3 regions of the Natronincola ferrireducens genome follow, and region 3 is predicted to be linked to each of the others. Evidence: riboswitches for the same ligand, from Rfam matches in the RefSeq annotation. Region 3 holds a riboswitch; each other region holds the start of a gene.

Region 1 (7,398 bases), on a different contig from region 3:
ATAAATAGAATACAACAAGCCAATAACAATAACAAATCGTGTAAAGTGTTCCACAATTTCAGAAATGCTGGCAATACCTATCATTTTCAGTCCATAATAATAGCCTCTCATGACAGATGTTATAGAAATCAAAACGAGGGCTGGAGGAAGAAAATAAATACAACGTAAGGCATCTTCATTTTTAAATATCCTTAAACCAATAAATCCACGGAATGAAATAAGGATCAAACTGAGACCGATGGATAGGGACAAGGTAAAGAATACAGCTACTCTATAAGTTTTTCTAACGGCATCATAGTTATTTTTAGAACTATATTCAGCGATTAGCTTAGAGACAGCTGTAGGAATACCAGCAGTAGTAATAATAAGAAAAATCATAAGAACCGGCATCATCATTTGAAATAAGCCAATGCCTTCAGCTCCCATAAGCTTTGATAAGATTACATCATAGCTAAATCCAATAAAACGGATAAGAAAATTAACAAATGTCAATAAAATAGACCCATAGACAAAACCCTTCTTTTTCAAACCATCACCCCGCGATTGCCACACTGTATCCCCAGGATACGTAACTATGTATATTATTATAGATAACAATATATACGGGAAACTTCATCAAAAAAACTATAAGAAAACAATGGGGTTAAAGAAGTAAAAATAGCGATGTACTTAATACACTACTAATTTGCTCTCTTCGTTTAAAGATGGTTAAATCAATGAAACAGTGGTCTATAACATATCTACTAGCTTAGTAATAGATTTAGCTACAACCATACAGTAAAGAAATTGATAAAAATTTAATTTAAATTAGCAAAAATCCTTTTAGTATTGATATAAATTCTAAAAAATGGTAGTATAATCCCGTCGAAGTAGCATTTTTAGATTTTGAAAGAGATAGTGTCATAATATTAATCCTCCCATTTCTTATATTACAATACGATAAAATATCAAAGATCCACCTCCTAATTGTTTACTCTGTGGTGTACTTTAGAATCTTCTATTTTTTAACCTACAGTAACTTGACACAATCCCTTGACTTTTAACATCGAATCGATTAAACTGTTATTGCGTAGAAATAACAGTATATACAAGGTAGACAACAAAATAAGAATTTAGGTGCCTCTTTTACAGGGGATAAAAGGGAAGTACGGTTAAAATCCGTCGCAGCCCCCGCTACTGTATGCATGGACGAAACCTCAGTGTCCACCATTTATTTGGGAAGGTGAGGAAGTAGATTGATGTGCGAGCCAGGAAACCTGCCTATACCCATAGAATAACAATAAACCTTCGGAGGGAAAGGTCTTATTATGGAATGTAAGCAACCAAAATAACAATCTAACCCTCAAGGTTAGATTTTTCTATTTGGATAATATATTGACAAAAAGAGAAGAAACGCTGTTTACAACATATCAATGGATAAGTAATATCTATATTGATTGTTAAAAATGAAAAATTAATAAAAGCTTTATGGTGTTGTTCATCTGTTTGATTAACAACTTAAAAGGGAAGTTGGGTGAAAATCCCACGCGGTCCCGCCGCTGTAAAAGAGGAGTTCTTTCAAAAAACCACTGAGTAATCGGGAAGGTTGGAAGGATGATGAAACTTGAGCCAGAAGACCTACCTGTAGCTTTATGACATGCACTCTACGAGGAAATGGAGGGGGTCTATTTGAATTTATCAAAACGATTGATTATGCTCCCAGTCTCCAATTACCAATATAGGTATACGCTGGGAGTTTTTATATTGAAAAATTTATTCATTGAGTCCTACGGTAATATGTTAAGTAGATAAAACAATTAAATTGGGAATTTTCAACATCGATACAGGCAGTACTAAGCTAGTCCAGTGAATATGTAAATAGTCAATATACTGTTCTGTTTTAATAATGCTCAGTAGTAGCAAGGGATGGAGTGAGAGAAAATAAAAACTAGGTTTGAAGGATGTCAAATCCGGGCTGAAAATACGATGGTTAGTCTTTTTATTCTTCTATTTTATATATCCTTTATAGATAGCTATAGATTATTGGCAATAACTGCTGGGATTGCTGTTGTATACTCCATCAGCATCTGTAAAAGCAAATATTTTATAAGGCTGATAAAACCAGTATTGCCCTTTGTAATTTTGATGCTGCTACCCATCATAATAAGGTATATACTAAGAAACACCCTGGAAGATATAGATTTCACAATAATGATTATTGGTAAAATTTTAATTTCCTCTATTATACTGGGAACCGTTGTCGCTAAGCATTCAGCCCTTTATCTAGTGGATGGAATACTAAACATCGGCTTACCTCGAATATTTAACAGGATATTGGCACTTACCTTTAGGTACTTTCATATGATCAATGAAGATGTACAGATAGGTAGAAAAGCATTAAGCAGTAGAGGAATGGGGGAAAGGAAAGGACTATCATCCCTTAGTATTTTTGGTGAATGGATTGGAGGGTTTTTCCTAAAAAGTACCCATCACAGTGATATGGTCTTTAATGCAATGAAGTCCAGAGGTTTTCAAGGAGAGTCAAGAAATGAAAAAATTAAAAATAAGGGCCTAATTATTGAATGTTGTATACTAATTCTGTTTTTGACCATGGTGTTAATAATTGATGGGAAGGTGTAAGATGGTAATCAAAATTAGAGACTTAAGTTTTACTTATCCAAATAATCACAGGGGATTAATCGATGTGAGTTTAGATATTGAAAGTGGCAAAAAAACTGCGATACTAGGGGTCAATGGCAGTGGCAAGTCGACTCTACTGTATCATTTAAATGGTATCACCCTACCTCAAACAGGTTCGGTAGAAGTATTAAATATGGATGTAAAGGAAAAAAATCTTAGGAAAATCAGACGAGAGGTAGGCTTTTTATTTGATTATCCCGATCATCAATTATTTTCGACAACTGTTTATCGGGACATTAAGTTTGGATTAGACAACTATAAATATCCTGAAAAGCAAAAGGATGAGTGTATAAGAAAAGCTGCCAGGGCCCTACGAATTGAAGAACTATTGGAGTATCCTCCCTATCAGCTGAGTCTAGGACAAAAAAAGAAAGTGGCAATAGCTGGATTAATCGTTTTGGAGCCAAGTATAATTCTTTGTGATGAACCTTTTTCAGGGCTGGATGGGTATACACTGATTTATTTTAAAGAATTGCTAAATGATTGGGTAAAGGAAGGAAAAACAATTGTGTTTTCAACTCATGATGTGGATTTAACCTATGAATGGGCGGATAACGTGATTATTTTGAGGGATGGTAAGGTTCTTAAAAGCGGAACTGCATCGGAGGTCTTAACTAAGGAAGAGACCTATTTAGAAGCAGGTCTTGTAAAGCCTATGCTGTATGATTTATTCCAAGACAGTGAATACAAACCCCAAAATATAAGGGAAGCCAAAGAACATCTAAGTAAAAAATTTGCCTATTAAAGTCTAGTACTTTAAAATGTATATTTTATTAAGGAGGAAAAAGAAATGAGAAAAAACATTTCAATGATTATGGTTTTAATTTTGCTATTGACGATAGGTCTGGTAGGGTGTGGTACAGGAAATGAAAGCAATGCAGGGGTAGGGGAAGTGCAACAGGAAGAGCAGAACCCAGTACAAGAGCATGATGAAGGTGATCATGACGAGGAGGAACGTGGTGAAGAAGGACATGACCATGGAGATTATGAATGGATTGGAGAATTTGAGTTCAAGGAAGGAAGCTACTTATTTCATTTTGGTGCAAGTGAAGATGAAACCATGGATGTTGGTTTTATAAAGATTGGAAGTAATATTATTGATTTAGATCATCACGCATCCCACTTAATGTTGACTGAAAAGGAAGTAATCAAACAGGACAGCACTTTTGAAGCAAGGCCGGACTACGCTTATACCTTTGAAATGGCTGAAGATCATGGACATATTCATTTCACAATAAAGGAAGAGGGCACCTACGCTATTGTAACTGAGCATTTTCCTGGAGAAAGCAATATGCAGATATTTGATGAAAACAAAGTAGAGATTTTGCCAATAAGAGAGCATGAAGGAGAAGGACATAGTCATTAATAAATATTTAGGAGGTGCCATCTATGCATTTAGCCGATGGAGTATTAAGTACCCCAGTGATTGTAGCATCATATGGGGTATCGATAGCCAGTATGGCGGTTGCAGCTAAGGGAATCAAGGATGAAGAGATTCCTAAAATAAGTTTAATGGCAGGAACATTTTTTGCAGTATCACTAATTTCTATTCCAGTTCCGCCTACCTCGGTACATCCGCTGTTATGTGGGCTAATCGGTATAATCCTTGGAAAAAAAGCACCTCTTGCCTTTTTTCCTGCACTATTGTTACAGGCCCTGTTATTTAGACATGGAGGAGTAACCTCATTGGGGGCAAATACCGTGATGCTGTCAATACCCGCATATTTATCCCATATGCTATATCAAAAAATACCTATGAAGAAACCTGCTGCTAGGGGAGGTATAATAGGTGCCATATCCGTTGTAATGACTGTGATTATACTGATTTTTTTACTGGCATTGACGGATGCCAGGTTTGCAGCGGGAGATTTTTCAGTTGTGAAAATTGCAATGGTAGGCCATGCACCGCTTATAATAGTAGAAGGTATTGTTACTGCCTTTGCAGTACAATTTATCGATAAAAACAAAAAAGATTGGATAGAAGAGAGGGTGCTTGTATGAAAACAATAGTAAAGAGAAGTATTATATTTTTTCTAATCTGCCTGCTTCTTTTGATACCTACCTCCTCCTTTGCCCATGGAATGCTTTTAAAGCTGGAGGAGCCAGGAGTATTAAAGGTGGAATATGATGGTGGGGGTTTTTCACCAAGAACCGAAGTCACCATCTATGATGAAGAAGGCAATGAGTTGGGCAAGGGACCAGTAGATGAAGAGGGTAAATTTCATTTTGATCCAGACCTGAAGGTTCATAGCGCTGTGGCCGATGATGGTATGGGCCATAGAGCCGAATATAAGGAAGGTGTTGAAGAAAAGAGCATACCAAAGGTACCAGTAGTAATTGGTGTGTTTGCAGTGATAGCGGTTGTCTTTGTTATATTTAATAAAAAATCAAAAGCACAACAGCAGCAATAGGTTTTGCTCGTATCCGTAAAATACAGCCCACATATGAAAAAAGTCCTATCTATGAAATAATTATCATAAATAGGGCTTTTTACTACTTTTAAGCTTTAAATATTGCTGGGGATTTCTCCATTTCTTTTACAAAATAGCAATTGAGTCATTCTCAGTTTTCTGAACACTGTTTGATGAACATGCTTACATTCAATGGTTTCTTTGTATGGAAAAAGCATATGAATATTTGGTTGGGAATCGAAAAATTAATTTAGTAGAGGGGTTAATACCATTACCCATCAAAATAGTAAGTCTACTATAATTCCACTAATTGAAAAGTGGTATTACCCATGAATAGAATAGGACTTTAATTGAATTTACTAATGATATCAACTGTTTTGAACTTTTACAGGCTTTCAAACTAAATATGAAGAAAGTAAGGTATACAGTTTTTAAAAAACAACAAAAATTAAGGCTTCTATTATAATGGGCTGTGAGTCAATAAAAGACACCAATTCAATACTAGGTCCAGAAATCTTAGCTGATAACATGCTTGATATGGAGCAATTCCTGGATCAGTCCCAAATTAACCTGGTGCTAAAGCCAATGAATAAGGACGGTGTTGATCAACTGCAGGATATTCATTATCAGTTATATATTAATCAGAGCTACTCCCTTTCATATATTGGATATAAAAATACTCCCGATAGAAATTTGTGGCATTTTATAATTACCTCAATTATTATCTAGAAAGAGTATATTTAATCTGGGCACACAAAATTTTCTACAGGCTTCTTTCGGCTAAATATATCTATATTTTTGTTTTGGTCTTCCTCTTTTGCCTATGGATTGGGCTATTTCAACAACATTTACTTCAATTAGATAATTGATATATCTATGGGTAGTCTGATAAGCATATCCTGTAGCTTCAGAAACTTCATCAATAGTCATGGCTTCTTTTTTATTTTTCATATATTCTTTTATTGCCTCAACTGTATATTCATTAATACCCTTAGGATATTGTTGTTGTATCTTATGGCCTTGATGAACTTTGCTATGTCTAAGATGCACACTAATTCGTGATAAAAAATCAGGTATTTTTATAGGCTTTAGTGCAAAGTCATTAGCTCCTGCCAATAAAAACTTATCTGCTAATTCTTGATCTTCGTCAACAGTCAAAACAATAATTGGTATATCCTTATAAATCTCACGTATTTTCTTTACCCCTATCAAACCATTTATAAGAGGCATATGATAATCTATGATGATAATATCTATAGTCTCTGCCTTCAACACAGCTAAACCCTTATTTACATTATTAGCTAGATGGGGTTCCCAGTTTTTAAGTTTACATATTTCGCCCAAGCCTTGAAGAATATCTTTATTATCATCTATTATTAGTATTTTTTCCATTTTTATCTGCTCCTTTCATGAGCTATGTAACACAAATGAATATAGTGTTATACTATGATTCAGCTATTTCTTTTTGAAATCCACAGGGAAGCTCTATCAGCACTTGAGTTTTCTGTCCTTCAGTTGAATTCACAGCAATCGTTCCATTATGATTCTCTATAACAGTTTTTGCAAAACCTAAACCAATACCAAAGGAATTTTTTGTACTGAAACCTCTTTCCCATATTCTTGAAAGGGCTTCCTGTTGGATTCCTTTTCCATTATCAGAAATTTTGATGTTAATTTGATCTATATTTTTTGTGACTTGGATGTCAATCATCGGATTTTCTTTGTCAATACTATCTATACTGTTTTTAATGATATTAATAATAGCTCTAGACATTCTAATTTTATTCATATAAATTATGTCTGCGCTACATGCTATATTTACTTTCAAAATATCAGCAATATCATAAGTTGATATTTGAGATAAAATACTATCGAATAATTCTTCTATTGTCACCATTCTTTTTTTGTTTTCTTGAAGAATCTCTGAAATCATACAATTTAGTTGATTAACAGAGGAGAGTATTTTTGCTGCATAATCATGGCACTTTACATCTATTTCAGTCATTTCTATTAATGATGCATAGACCTGTATGGTAGTCAGTGGTGTTTTTAGATCATGTACTAGGTTCTGTGTTTCTTCTATGGAGCGTGCTTTGATATTGTTCAATCTTGCTTCATCCAACTCTTTCTTTATTTTTCGGGTAATTTCAATATCAATAAGAGCTTTGTTTTGATCTACAAAAATTTTATATATCAGTAAAGCATTAACAGTAAAAATACAGAATAAAAACCATGAGATAAAAGTAAGGATGCTGTCTGTATTGATAATTGCTGAAATATATTTAATATCTCTTGATATTTCACCATT
Region 2 (7,398 bases), 1.0 Mb from region 3:
ATTCTCTAGGGCCTCCTGTGTTGCGGTTCCGATGGCTGCTATCTTAGCTATACCAGTGGTTCGAATGTCTATTTTTAAGTTCCTTAATCTTTCAAAAAACCCCTTTACACCATTGACGCTGGTAAAAATAATATGTTGATATTGATGAAGGTTTTGTAAATGCTTATCAATTTCTTTAAAGCTTAAGGGAGGTTCTATTTGTATGGTGGGAAGCTCTATTACCTCTCCCCCCAACTCCTTTAGCCTTTGGGATAAGTTACTGGCCTGCTGTCTTGTTCTTGTCACTAATATTCTTTTTCCTTGAAGGGGTAGACCTTCAAACCAGTTTAATTCCTCCCTCAGTCCCACTACTTTTCCAATGATGATGATGGAGGGGGATTTTATATTGTTTTTCTCTGCCACCTCTACAATGTTTTCTAGGGTACCGGTGACGGTCCTTTGCCTAGCGGTGGTTCCCCTATGGATTAGGGCTGCAGGGGTATTCTTATCCTTTCCATAGGCCATTAGCCTGTCGGTAATTTCCTTTAAATGTCCTACTCCCATTAAAAAGACCAAGGTTCCCTCCAGCTTTGCTAGAGCCTCATAATTGACGGTGGAGGCTTCTTTTTTAGGGTCCTCATGGCCTGTGATGACATGAAAGGAGGTACTAACATGTCGATGGGTTACAGGAATCCCACTATAGCTTGGGACTGCAATGGCAGATGTAATTCCCGGGATAATTTCAAAGGGAATTCCTTCCTGGTGAAGGGCTAAGGCCTCTTCTCCTCCCCTTCCAAAAACAAAGGGATCCCCTCCCTTTAACCGAGTAATAATCTTTCCTTCTTTTGCCTTTTTAACCAGCAGGCCATTAATCTCCTCCTGGGTATAGGCATGGTGATCTGGAGCCTTCCCTACATCGATGATTTCAGCATCTAATCTTCTATGGCTCAAAAGGTTGGCATTAGCCAATCGATCATATAAAATAACCTCTGCCTTCTTAATAGCCCTTAAGGCCTTCACTGTGATTAAATCCTCATCTCCGGGGCCAGCTCCTACTAAATAAACATAGGGTTTCTTCACAGAACCCCTCCTTTCTTTCCTCTTTACAAAAGCTCCTTAGCTCCCAAAGCCATCATTTCCTCTGCCAATCGGCTTCCTATTTCCAAAAAGTTATGAAATTCTCCCTTTTCTGTATGACGGAGAACTTGTTGACCATCTAAAGAAGCCACCATACCTGTAATCCACAGCTCCTCCTCTACTTTTTTTCCATAAGCCCCTATGGGAACATGGCATCCTCCCTCCAGCAGCTTTAAAAATTGTCGTTCTCCCATAACACAGTGGTAGGTTTCTTCATCATTTATCTCCTGTAGCATCCGGTGCAGCTCTTTATCATTTTTTCTAATTTCACAGCCCAGTGCACCTTGGCCTACAGCAGGGGTAAAGTTATCTATATCTAAGTAATAAAAGGTTTCTTCATCATATCCCAATCTCTTTAATCCTGCCGCTGCTAAAATAACAGCATCTAAGCCCTCGGTTTCAATTTTTTTCAGTCGTGTTCCTACGTTTCCTCTTATGTCCTTTAATTGTAGGTCCTGTCGCAGCCTTAATAGCTGAACCTTTCTCCGAAGGCTACTGGTGCCGATCAGGGCCCCTTGGGGTAGCTCCTCTAAGGTTCTATTGTCCTTGATTACCAACACATCCCTAGGATCTTCTCTTTTGGTTATAGCACCTAGAATCAATTCCTCAGGAGATTCTGCCGGCATGTCCTTCATACTATGGACAGCCAAATCAATCTCTTCTTCTAATAGGGCTGTTTGTATTTCCTTGACAAACAGTCCTTTACCACCAATTTTGCTTAAGGTTTTATCTAAAATTTTATCCCCAATCGTTTTGATTTTAATAATTTCATATTGATATTGGGGAAACCTTTCCTTCAGCATTCCTATAATGATTTCTGCTTGGGTTAAGGCTAATTCACTGGCCCTAGAGCCTATTTTAATTGTTCGCATCTTATCACGCCTTTTATTGAATTAAATTTGTTTAAACTCCTATTAGACAGCCTCTTTTCAGTCTATAGCCCTTCTTTAAAAGCTTCATAAGTGTCCCATAGCTTTTCCTTGATTTTAAAAGGGTCTTCTTTCCGATAGTCAACATCGTATATTAGGTGATGAAATAACCTTTTCCTATCCTGGATGGAGGGTATTTCCCTTAAGGCCTTCCCTCTTATAGCCCCTAATATATCTAGGAGGTCTCCGTAGATTTCTCCGTAGATAGATTCCAGTTCTTCTTTGATTTTTCGGGAAAGCATGGGGCTTTTCCCTTCAGTGGATATAGTTATTGTTAAGCTTCCACGGTTGATGGAGGCAGGAAGGATAAAGTCTGATAGGTGTCGAGAATCACCAACATTAATAAAAATCTGTCGCTGATTTGCTTCCTGTTTACACCTTTTATTAATATCAGCATCATCTGTAACCCCATAAGCTAAAATACTTCCATCTAAATCCCCTGTTGTATAGGGCTTGTTTTTATGGACAATTTTATTGTCCTTCGCTAGTTTTTCCAAGGCAGGGGTTAGCTTGGGGCTTATAACCGTCACAACAGCACCATACTCCAGTAACGTTATCACCTTCCGCTCTGCCACCTCACCGCCCCCCACAACAGTACAGGGTTTTCCCTTGATTTCAACCATCATTGGATAATATAAAGCCATTGTTCTTCTCCTTATTTCAAAATTTCTATAATCCTAAAAATTCATCTACAAAGGAAGCCATTTCTTCTCCCTTACCCTTCACTCCCGCATCCTTCAACTGAAGTATAGGTTTTCTCCACATCTTTTTCACCAAACTTCTAACAATAATTTCTATGGTTTCCCTATCTTTTTCAGGTATATGAGAAAGCTTTTTAAACATTTTTTCAAGCTCTTCATCGGTTAATCGTTGACTATAGTTTTTGATGGCCTCAATCTTGGGATATATCGGTAGACATTGATACCAATCTTCATAGCTGTCAATGGCAACTTCAATATATTGTCGAACCTCTTTAATTAAATTTTGTCTCGAGGCTAAATTTTCATCAGCAATTTCCTTTAATTGGTCTATATGGAATAGTCTTATCCCTTCTATTTCTCCAATGGCAGGATCGATATCCCTCGGCAAAGCAATATCTACAATACACAGTTCTCTCCCCTGATCATACCGGACTTCAAATTCTTCCTTGTGGTAAATATAGTGGGGTGCACCTGTAGCTGTAATAACGATGTCTACTTCCTTTAACACATCATATTTCCTATTGAAATCAATGTGTTGAATATGACTATGTTTGTTGCTAAGAGCCTCTATGGTTTCCCTTCTTCTGTTGCAAATATAAATCCTTTCAACACCTCTATCGATTAGATGCTCCACCGCCAGTCTACTCATTTTCCCAAAGCCAATGACTAATACCTTTTTGTCTATTAAGCCTTTTAGTTGTTTCTCAACTTGCTTTACGGCTATATAGCTAATAGATAGAGGGTTTTCAGAAATATTGGTTTTGGTTTTGACTTCTTTAGCTGTGGTAATAGCATCTAAAAATAGTTTGTTTAGCACCTTACCGCAGCCTTTAACCTCCATTGCCCTATGATGGGCTTCTTTCACCTGTCCCAATATTTGATCTTCTCCTAAAACCAAGGAGTCCAAACCACAACAGACTTCGTATAAGTAGGTTACAGCTTCCTTTTTCCTTTTAAATACATAATGTCCTTCCAGTTCTTCTTGCTTCAATTGAAAAAAATCTGTGTAAAAATTCTTAAACCATTTTTCTGCTAGATTTGTATCCTCTACCACACTAATGATTTCACTGCGATTACAGGTGGATAGGATAACCCCTTCTTTTATAAAGGGGTCCTCCTTCATAATATTATAGGCCTTCTGTAGCATCGACTTGGAAAATGCAACCTTTTCCCGAAGGGTTATAGTAGAATTTTTATGGGTAATACCAAATACAACTACCTTCATTACTCATCACCTTCTATGTTTTTAGAATGTAAGGGCCAAAGCCTCTTTACCTCTTTCTTTAACAATCTCTGCAACTCTTCTATCGGCTCCTATATGCTTTGCCATAATAAATTTAATGGCTGGATACTTTTCCTTTACTTGGTCTAACTCTTCTGGAATATCATATTTAATATGATTTCCTTGAAAGAGGAACATTGGAACAATAACAATCTCCTCTGCTCCTTTATTTACTAACTCATCTATTCCCTCATGAAAGCTTGGTTTTGAAATCTGTAGGGAGCCAAAACCCAGTAGAGGAAACTCCTCCTTATTTCTCTCCTCTAACATTGCTATAATTTCCTTTAAAATGTCATCTGCTTCCTTTGCTTTACTACCATGGGCCAATACAAACAATCCTCTTTTCATGAATATGCCTCCTTATTAATTATGAAATCTTAGTTGTTTTGTTGTAAAATAAAAAAAATCCACTAGAAGTGGATTTTGTATGTCCTGAAATAATTTTTCTATTACAGTACTACAAACATCCCCTCCCTCCGAAGGTTGTTGTCAGCTTTAGGCTGGTCTCCTGACTCGTGAATCCCTTTACTCTCGACGCCTTCCCAAATTCAGTTCAGTGGCTGTTGTCGATTTCATCCTCACTTACAGTAGCGGGGGCTGTAGCGGATTTTCACCGCTTTCCCATTTAAGTTTCCTATGAAACACCTAAACGTATAAATCTTTTTTTATTTTAAATTGTTTTTTGATATGGTTTGTCACAAACATCATATCAAAATTCCCTTGTGTTTTCAATAGAAATATAAGGTTATAAAAAAAGTCCTGGTGTTATGGTTGATTATGGATGATTAGATTTCTGTTTTAAAAAATATAGTTGGGACAATAGCTAGCAATAATAATAAGACATAAACAATTATAGTCTGTATGGAGAAAACGTTGTTGATAGTATCTCCTAAAAAGGTATATAAAATGACTTTGGGGGTAATCCCTAGAAGGCTTCCTACAAAAAATTTTTCGTAGGATATTCCTACTAATCCAGCTCCATAGCTAATGGGATCAATGGGAAATCCAGGGGTAACCCTCATGACAAATAACTTTCTTATAATTTCTTTATCTTGTATGCTTTGGAGCTTGATGATGTACCTTTCTCCTACAATTTTCTTAACAAGGTCCTGAAATTTGCTGCCTAGCCAAAAGCTTAAGGAAAAAGCAATCATTACTCCTATCAATGCAGCGATACTCCCTAGGAATGTGCCATAAATTAAGCCTCCAACGATAAAAATCACAACATTAGGGAAAAAGAGAAATGGCCGAATAGCAGCAATTCCTATAAAAACCAATACACCCCAAATCCCAAGGCCTTCTATCCCCCTTTGAAGTCTTTCTATATTCCATTGTATAAATAGGTGGTCCCTAAACTTAATTAATAAAATAATACCTATAAAAATTATAAAAATTGCTACTATAGCTTTAAACATTTTTCTTTTCTTCATGATTTTTTCCTTTCCAATACAAGAAGCTTCTATTCTATATACTTTAGCTTTCTTCACTAATTGCTGTTGACTAATTGTATGCCATAAAATTTAATTTATTGCCTATATCTTTTCCCCCCAGATTTTTTTACATTGTTTCAGTCTAACTTCTATAGTGTTTTTTGTAAAACCTCTATTTTTTAAAATTCTTTTTCTTTATAAAAGATGGTAATGCAATTTATAAGAGAAAATGATAGAATAGTAAATAGATTATAGCGAAACTTTATAAATGACAGGGGGGTTATTTTCATGAAAAAATTGTTTTCTTTATTACTTATACTAACATTACTTGCCCTTGGAGCTTATTTCTATGTACCCTCCTATTTATCTGTAGCCTCTAACGAAAACCCAGTAGAAATTACTGTGGCTGAAGGAGCTTCTTTAAATGCTGTAGCTGAACACCTTTATAATAAAGGTGTTATTAAAAGTAGACTTTGGTTTAAATATCAATCCCGCGCCGAAGGAATCGATAGGAGTATTAAACCCGGTACCTATACATTACATCCTAACATCAATTTAAATGAGATTTTTGAATTGCTACGAAAAGGTGTGCCAGAGAAGCCGATTGTTATAACCATACCGGAGGGCTTTACCCTTTATCAAATAGCCAACAGGGTTGAAATTGCAGGCTTAGGAACCAAGGAGGAATTTATAGAAGCTACAAAGAAATACTTTGAAGAAAAAGAGTATTCCTTTGATACAGCTAAGCTTTTCTATGAAATGGAGGGCTATCTCTATCCCGATACCTATTACTTTAGTGAAAGACAAGGTGTAGTAGATGTGGTTAGTACCTTAGCTAAGACGATGGAGAGTATTTTTACGGAGGAGTATAGGGTACGGGCAGAGGAGTTGAATTTATCCCTCCACGAGGTATTGACGATTGCTTCTTTAATTGAAAGGGAAGCCTATCATGATGAGGAGAAGCAAAGGATTAGTGGTGTTATTTTTAATAGGCTTAAGAAAAATATGCTGCTACAAATTGACGCCACCGTTATCTATGGTATCGGTGAAGGTCGAGAGCATATTAATCGGGTTCTTTTTGTCCATTTAGAGGATCCTTCCCCCTTCAATACCTATAGGGTTAAAGGATTGCCTCCAGGACCTATTGCAGCTCCCTCAAAAACATCTATTCATGCGGTCCTCTATCCCGAAGATCATGATTATTTGTATTATGTTTTAGGAGAAGGTGGACATGTCTTTAGCAAAACCTATAACGAACATTTGAGGAATGTTGCCAAATATCGTGAAATGACAAATCAAAATTAAGGAGATCCTAGGATCTCCTTTTTTTCACCTAAAGTCTACCAATAAATCTTCCAAAGGAAGGCTTTTTTATAAATCCTCTATTGACACTACATCATAACCAGCATCGTCAATTATCTGAGAAAGCACTTCATCCCCTACCTCTGATTTCAATTCTACTACAGCATTCTTTCCTGGAAGATCTACTTGAACATTAACCACCTCTTGTAGCTCCTTTAAAGCCTTTTCCACATGGGCAACACAATGGCCGCAGCTCATACCTTCAATGGCAATCTTCTTTTTCATTAATAATCCCTCCAATTTTTAATAATATTTTATCCTATAATACTTGTATAACCTCTAATGAATAAGTTTTTTTATTGTCTTTAGTACTTCCTGTATCACTTCTTCTTTTCCATCCCTAAGCTGACCTGCAACACATCTTTTGAGATGCCCCTCCAGTAAAACAAGTTCTATATTTCTTAAAAGGGTCCTACACGCTTCTATTTGACCTATAACATCATCACAGTAGGTTCCTACTTCTATCATTTTTTTGATCTTTTTTATAGCCTCCTCAGCTTCACTCAGTCCATCAAGAACAGGCTCCTCTGTTTGTGACGAGGGTTCTAGGTCTGTAAGCCTTTTAATAGTTATCATTG
Region 3 (7,398 bases):
TTATGATATTATTGCTACTGGAGATTTAGGAGCGGTAGGCCATAGAATAGCAGGAGATTTGTTAATAGAACATGGCATGGAAATTCCTAAGGAAATTTTTACTGATTGTGGTTTGTTAATTTATCGACAGGAACAACCAGTACTGGCTGGGGCTAGTGGATGTGCTTGTTCTGCAACTGTTACCTATGGACATTTTATGAATCAAATGAAAAAGGGAGCGTTAAAAAGAATTTTAATTGTTGCTACAGGTGCTTTACTATCTCCCATGTCCTACCAACAAAAGGAAAGTATACCATGTATTGCCCATGCTGTAGCAATAGAAGCATAAAAGGAGGTAGGAAGACTTGGAAAAGTTTATTTGGGCTTTTATCGTAGGCGGAGGAATATGTGTAATTGGACAAATCATGATGGATGTATTCAGACTAACACCAGCCCATACCATGAGTGGATTAGTGGTAGCAGGGGCAATCCTTGGAGGTCTTGGTTTATATGAACCCTTAGCTAAATTTGCAGGAGCGGGAGCTACGGTGCCCATCAGCAGCTTTGGCAATGCTTTGCTACAGGGGGCCATGATGGAGTATGAAAGAAATGGCATAGTGGGGGTATTAACAGGAATTTTTGAAGTAACCAGTGCTGGGGTATCATCAGCAATTATTTTTGGATTTATTGCAGCATTACTATTTAAACCTAAAGGTTAGAGGTAGAAAAGATTTTATGAAGGGAGGTGACAACATGACAGTCGGTACCCAGATGCAACAGGCTATTGCAGGCATTCAGAGTGCAGCAGCCACCATGAAAACCTTCGCTTTAGAAACACAGGATCAAAATGCAAAAAAGGATTTTCAACAAATATCACAAAATCTTGAAAATGCCCTTCAAACTCTACAACAAAGACAAAAATATATTGAAACACAAGAACCTCAATTTAAACAACAATAAAAAAATAAACCTCACTAACATAAAATTGTCGTGGGGTTGTTTTAGTATAAAAAAGGAGATGCTAAAATCCTATCAGCATCTCCTTTTTTATACTTTGTATGAGTTATTGGTTATTTACCACTCATATTTCTTTCAGCTTGCTCAATTAATCTTTTTACCATATATCCACCAACATAACCATTTTCACGGGAAGTTAAATTGCCTTTATCAGTTGATTCATAATTAGTTAATCCTAATTCATTAGCAATTTCAGTTTTCATTTGATTTAGAGCTTGACGAGCTTCTGGTACAACAATTCTATTGTTTCTTGAAGCCATAAAATTCTCCTCCTCATCAGATAGATTTTACAACATCATCATTGATGTTGTATTTATAATTTAACCAAATTTCCTTTGAAATATGTTTAGTAGATTTTGAAAAGTCTTTATAATAATGGAAAGATATTTTTTGTTTTTTTAAAAGATACTTCTGCTATAATAAATAGTGGGAGGATTATAAATATGGATAAACAACAATTAACAAAAATGCTTTTAGATTTAGGTGCAGCTAAAGTGGGATACTGTAATTTAAAGGATTTACTGCCCCAGCAATTTCAACATATAAATAACGGTATTACAATAGCCATACGTTTATCAGATCAAGTAATTAGTGATATTCATCCACAAAATGGACCCACCCACACTTATTTTCATCATTATAGAACTGTTAATGCTTTTATTGATCAATTAACCTTCAAAGTCGTCACACAATTACAGCAATGGGGGTATCTAGCTATGGCAATTCCAGCCTCACAATCTATTAACAATGAAGGGTGGAATTATAGAGGACTGTTTCAGCATAGGACTGCTGCCACTAGAGGAGGCATTGGCTGGATTGGCAAAAGCTGTTGTCTTGTAACGGAGGAATTTGGCCCAAGGCTTCGGTTAGGAACAATTTTAACCAATATGGATTTTGATTATGATGAACCTATCAATGAGTCCCTATGTGGAGAATGTAGTGTATGTGTGGATTCATGTCCTGCAGGTGCCTTAAAGGGTGCTGTTTGGACTCCAGGCTTGGAAAGAGAAGAAATCATCAATCCAGAAGTATGTAGTAATCATATGAAAAGCCAATATAAACATATAGGAAGAGGTGCCGTTTGCGGTATATGTCTAAAGGTGTGTCCAAAGGGGAAGGAAGTATTAAAGAGATAGGGTAGTAAAGCTACTACCCTATGTTAATTTCCTTTTTATCGGTGTTTTTACATCCTTTCTAATGCCATGGTCATGGGTGCTTTCTAGCTGTGCTTTTTGAGATTTAGCTTCACGATGAAAGTGACGCTCTTCATATTTATAGGTTCTTGCACTGTATTCCTGCATATCACCTTTAATATTGGTCCATTGGCTTTTTCTTATAGACATAAAATCACCTCATAAATAGTTTTAGCATTTTTTTATAAATGATGTTGAACATAATTTGTTAATTAAGGAAATTTTCATAAATAAAAATTTATAAATTTTACTAGTTCTTAGCTGGTGTTTTATTACAAATTTCTGTAGGGTATAACAACCTCCTACAGCCTCCTTAGTCCCTCACCATTAGGGTAGAAAGTTTGACAAACAACGGAATAAAGGGTAGGAAGATAATCGTACTGAAAACATTAAAAATACTATGGGCATTGGCAATTTGTCGAGCAGGATTAATTGGAGATAAGGTTATTGAAAGTCTACATAAAATCTCTATAAAAGGAAACATTAACACTACTCCCCACAGATTAAAGAGGATATGAATAAGGGCCGCTCTTTTTCCTATGGAAGTGAGATGAATACTGGCTAAAAGAGTAGTAACGCAGGTGCCTATATTTTGACCTAGCAAAATAGCAATAGCAGCTGTTAAAGAAATCAAATGATTTGTGGCTAAAGATTGTAATATTGCTATTCCTGTACTGCTGCTTTGAATAATAGCAGTAGTGCAGAACCCCAGAATAACCCCTAATATAGGCTTTGTTCCAAACTCCAATAAAATCTCTTGAAATCTAACAAGGCTTGCTAAAGGAGACACCCCCTTGCTTAATAGGTCAATTCCTATGAAGAGGAGGGCAAAGCCCATAAATATCTCTCCAAAGAATCGAAGCCTTCTGTTGGTCTTATGTAGAGAAAGAAAAAGACCTATCATGAGGGGGATAAAAACGTATCTACTAGGTTGAAATGCAATAAGCTGGGCTGTAAGGGTGGTGCCGATATTAGCTCCCATAATAATAGCAGCAGCTTGATATAGATTCAGGAGATTGGCCTCCACTAAGCCTACAATAATGATAGTAGTACCACTACTGGACTGTAAAAGGGCAGTAGTAAGGATGCCAATAGCAATGCCTAGGATGGGATGGATTTTCAAGTTCCGGATAGCATAGCTTAAACGACTGGAAGTCACTTCCTTTAAACCATTGGTTAAAAACTTCATACCTAATAAAAATAAACCTAATCCCGTAGCCATATTTGATACTACAATCAGCAAATAAATCACCTCTTAATTAAATATACGCAGGGAAAAGAACAATACAACTTTTAAAAAATAAATTTGCAAAATTACACATTGACAAATAATTGACAAATTTCAAAACCCTATATATAATGGATTTATAGGATGTTAAACAATATAAAATTATAACAAAAATAATAGTCATGAAGACTTTGCAACCATGAAGGATGCAGTTTGTTTTCATGGCTATATTTTTTGGAGGAGATGAAAATATGGATAAAAAATTATGGGAAAAGTGTGTAGCGTTTCATGGACATGAGTGTCCTGGTTTAGCTATTGGATTTAAGGTCAGTGAAGCAGCTATGAAAAAGCTAGGGATTGATTTTTCAAAGGATGAAGACGTAGTTTGTGTTACAGAAAACGATGCCTGTGGTGTTGATGCTATTCAAGTATTGTTGGGCTGTAGCTTTGGAAAGGGGAACCTTATCTATAGAGGAACAGGAAAGCAGGCCTTCAGTTTTTTCCATAGACCCACCAATCAAAGTATTAGAATCGTAACAAAACCCTTTAAAGGAGAAATGGGTAGGGAGGAGAGACAAGCATATTTATTGAATGCACCGGTAGAGGACTTATTTGATTTTAAAGCCCCAACCTTTGAACTCCCTGAAAGAGCTAGACTATTTCAAACCATCACCTGTGAAGCCTGTGGAGAGGGGGCTCCTGAGCATAAGGTACGCTTGATGGAGGGACAAAAGGTTTGTTTAGATTGCTTTAAAGATTATTCGAGGGAGTTGTAAAAACTATATCCTTTATTTAGGTTATTAGCATAGTATTTCCTACATATGTATTAGTTGACAAAATATTAAAATTTATTATAATAAAAGTGAATTGTGATGTTTTTAAAATTCTATAAAAATAGAAGGTGCCCTTAAAAAGGGTTAAAAGGGAAAGTGGTGCAAGACCACTACAGCCCCCGCTACTGTAATTGGTGACGAAATCTGAGGAAGCCATTGGGAAACCGAGAAGGCCAGAAAGTAGGAGGAACCATAAGTCAGGAAACCTGCCTTGTATTTTAAAAAAGCAAGCCTTCGGAGGGGAGGAAAGAAAATGCGATATACATGTATTTTTTGACGTTAACCATGAAGGTAAAGAAAAGAACAAAAGGTTCTTATCTTATTTTCATGGTTTTTCATTTTATAAAAAAGGAGTTGTTGATATGATGGAACAAGATTTAAACTACTGGATAGAAAAATGGCAACCAAAGAAATTAAGTTCTTCTGCCACCTCAGAATTTTGGAATAAAAGGGCTAAAAGCTATAATAGAGATGTTTTTGAAAAACAAGAAGAATCCAATTATGTTATTGACTTATTAGAAAAATATAATTTGCTACAAAAAAATAACAGAGTACTAGACATTGGTTGTGGACCTGGAAAAAATACAATCCCTATGGCAAAAAAATGTGAAGAAGTAATTGCTTTGGATATATCCCAAGAGATGCTGGAATATGTGGGGGAACATGGGAAAGAACATGGTCTAGACAATATTGTATGTCATGAAAAAAATTGGGAGGATATTAGTTTAGATGAATATGGATGGGAAAAAAAGTTTGACCTTGTTGTAGCTTCTATGACACCGGGGGTATATAACTTCTCGACTTTAAAGAAAATGTTGGATGCCAGCAAAGGCTATTGTTATTTAAGTGGATTTATTAACCGTAGGGATGAAATTTGGAGTAGGTTAGAGAAAGAAATTTTAGGAGAACATAATGGGAATAAATCGAGAGAAGATAAAATTTATTATATCTTTAATATATTGTGGAATTTAGGCTATCATCCAGAGATCCATTACTTTGATAGAACCTGGGAGCATGTATGGTCTTTAGAAGAGACTATTGATTTGTACAAACAAAGGTTTAACATAAACCACACCCTTAAAGAAGAGGAAATAAAAAAGATAGAAGCTTTCCTTACAGCTCATCAGCAGGAGGGAAAGGTAATAGAGAAAACTGAAGCTAAAATAGCTGTATTAATCTGGAAGGTTGAATAACGAGGGGGGGTAATGATGTTGAAAATTAAAGGATTGAAAAAAATATTAGTAGTGGGTTTAATTGTTATGATGGTGTTTTCTTTAATAGGGTGTAGTTCTACCACTGAGGAGGGAAGTGCTGGAGAGACAGTAGCCAATGAAGTAGAGGAAGATAAGAATACAGAACCAGTAGTAATAAGACAAGAAGGAGGGGATTGGGGATATCCTTCACCCTATCTCCACTATTCTAGAGGACCTGGTGGATATAAGATGCAGTTGAGTTTTGATAGCCTTTTAGAAAGGGATGAAGATGGATTAATTCCTTGGTTGGCAAAGGAATGGGAAACAACAGAGGATGGTCTTGCCTACATATTTACCCTACAGGAAAATGTAAAGTGGCATGACGGGGAGATTGTTACACCAGAAGATGTAAAATTTTCCTTTGAATATTTTGAGAAACATTCACCAGTATGGAACCCGGTGTCAATGCAGGGTAAGCCCTTTGTTGAAGAAATTGAAATTTTAGAAGATAATCAAATAAAGTTTGTTCTATCCCAAAAAAATGCAACAATTTTAGAAAAAATAGGGGATGTAAGAATTATTCCTCAGCACATCTGGGAAGAAGTAGAGGAACCAGAAGCCTTTGATGATGAAAAAGCTGTCATAGGTTGTGGACCCTATAGACTAACGGGCTACAGCAAAGAGCATGGCACCTATGAATTTACAGCCTTTGAGGATTACTGGGGGCCAAAGCAAAGGGTAGAAAAAATTCAATTTCTTCCTGTAAGCGATGCTGTGCTGGCCTTTGAAAACAATCAAGTAGATATTATAGGGATAGGTAGCGACTTGGTGGATAGATATAAAGGAGATGGCCAATTTACAATATTAGAAAACCCTGGATTTTGGGGCTATCGCTTGATTTTCAATATGGAAAGAAATCCCTTGCTTAAAGAAAAGGAAATTCGTCAAGCCATTGCCTATGGTATAGACCAAGAGGAAATGGTGGAAAAGGTGGCAAGGGGTGCAGCTATTGTAGGAAGTGCAGGATATTTACCAGAGGATCATATATGGCATAACCCAAAGGTAAAGAAGTATACCTTTAATGAAGAAGAGGCAAAGTCTTTGCTGGGAGACAAGAAACTATCCCTTCAGCTCTTGGTGGGGGATAGCAATCCAGAGGTAAGAATTGCAGAGTTAATGAAGATTAGTTTAAATAAAGTAGGTATCGAAGTAAATATTAAAAGTGTAGATATGAAGGCAAGGGACAATGCTGTAACCACCGGAGATTATGAATTAGCTTTAATCGGCCATGGTGGTTGGGGTGGTGACGCCGATGGTCTAAGGGTAAGATATGCTTCTGATGTAAAGAGTGACGGTTCCTCTGCTACAAATGCTATTCCCGGGTATGATAATCAAGAAATAAGAAGATTAGCAGAAGAACAACTAAGGGAAATGAATGTTGAGAAACGTAAGGAGCTTATCTTTGCACTACAGGAATTGATTGCAGAGGAGATTCCAATGATTCCTATTTACAATACCACTGGATATACCCTGTATCGACCTGAAACCTATGATGGCTGGATGTATATGTTTGATCATCATAGTGTCAGTCACAGCAAATTATCTTATCTAGAAAGAAAGTAGCTGTTTGGTTATGTTTAAGAAGGCAGAAATGACAAAAGCAAAGCAATATATTATAACCTTTCTATGTATTATAACATTAAATTTCTTTATTCCCAGGCTGATGCCTGGGGACCCCTTTACTTTTTTATCGGCAGAAGAAGGGCAGGTCCACACAGCTTTCTCCCATGAGGACATAGAAAAATACAAAGCCTATTATGGTCTAGATAAACCCTTAGGTCATCAATACATAAACTATGTAAAAAATATTTTTAAAGGGGATTTAGGTTATAGTATTTTTTATAAGGAAAAGGTACTTACAATTGTTATAGGAAGGATTCCTTGGACATTATTTT

What was found. Region 3 has a riboswitch for cobalamin ahead of BLS22_RS04625 (class I SAM-dependent methyltransferase). Riboswitches for the same ligand answer to the same signal wherever they lie in the genome.
Region 1: linked by a shared signal. The riboswitch ahead of BLS22_RS10705 (energy-coupling factor transporter transmembrane component T family protein) and the one ahead of BLS22_RS04625 (class I SAM-dependent methyltransferase) in region 3 are both predicted to bind cobalamin.
Region 2: linked by a shared signal. The riboswitch ahead of BLS22_RS00030 (sirohydrochlorin chelatase) and the one ahead of BLS22_RS04625 (class I SAM-dependent methyltransferase) in region 3 are both predicted to bind cobalamin.

The regions. Positions count from the first base shown of each region.
Region 1 covers NZ_FNFP01000005.1:5,769-13,166, forward strand. The annotation lists gene BLS22_RS10700 (putative polysaccharide biosynthesis protein) at 1-528, opposite strand, end outside; cobalamin riboswitch at 1,098-1,278, shown strand; cobalamin riboswitch at 1,452-1,639, shown strand; gene BLS22_RS10705 (energy-coupling factor transporter transmembrane component T family protein) at 1,948-2,619, shown strand; gene BLS22_RS10710 (energy-coupling factor ABC transporter ATP-binding protein) at 2,621-3,424, shown strand; gene BLS22_RS10715 (hypothetical protein) at 3,470-4,045, shown strand; gene BLS22_RS10720 (CbiM family transporter) at 4,069-4,680, shown strand; gene BLS22_RS10725 (Ig-like domain-containing protein) at 4,677-5,090, shown strand; gene BLS22_RS10735 (response regulator) at 5,871-6,482, opposite strand; gene BLS22_RS10740 (sensor histidine kinase) at 6,535-7,398, opposite strand, start outside.
Region 2 covers NZ_FNFP01000001.1:2,218-9,615, reverse strand. The annotation lists gene cobA (uroporphyrinogen-III C-methyltransferase) at 1-1,059, opposite strand, end outside; gene hemC (hydroxymethylbilane synthase) at 1,083-1,988, opposite strand; gene BLS22_RS00040 (precorrin-2 dehydrogenase/sirohydrochlorin ferrochelatase family protein) at 2,051-2,689, opposite strand; gene hemA (glutamyl-tRNA reductase) at 2,715-3,971, opposite strand; gene BLS22_RS00030 (sirohydrochlorin chelatase) at 3,993-4,376, opposite strand; cobalamin riboswitch at 4,510-4,692, opposite strand; gene BLS22_RS00025 (TVP38/TMEM64 family protein) at 4,814-5,458, opposite strand; gene mltG (endolytic transglycosylase MltG) at 5,747-6,763, shown strand; gene BLS22_RS00015 (heavy-metal-associated domain-containing protein) at 6,830-7,045, opposite strand; gene BLS22_RS15285 (metal-sensing transcriptional repressor) at 7,100-7,398, opposite strand, start outside.
Region 3 covers NZ_FNFP01000001.1:1,000,917-1,008,314, forward strand. The annotation lists gene spoVAD (stage V sporulation protein AD) at 1-328, shown strand, start outside; gene spoVAE (stage V sporulation protein AE) at 345-698, shown strand; gene BLS22_RS04595 (DUF1657 domain-containing protein) at 733-939, shown strand; gene BLS22_RS04600 (alpha/beta-type small acid-soluble spore protein) at 1,050-1,256, opposite strand; gene BLS22_RS04605 (4Fe-4S double cluster binding domain-containing protein) at 1,440-2,132, shown strand; gene BLS22_RS04610 (hypothetical protein) at 2,151-2,339, opposite strand; gene BLS22_RS04615 (Na/Pi cotransporter family protein) at 2,503-3,441, opposite strand; gene BLS22_RS04620 (FmdE family protein) at 3,669-4,193, shown strand; cobalamin riboswitch at 4,300-4,478, shown strand; gene BLS22_RS04625 (class I SAM-dependent methyltransferase) at 4,613-5,443, shown strand; gene BLS22_RS04630 (ABC transporter substrate-binding protein) at 5,459-7,066, shown strand; gene BLS22_RS04635 (ABC transporter permease) at 7,095-7,398, shown strand, end outside.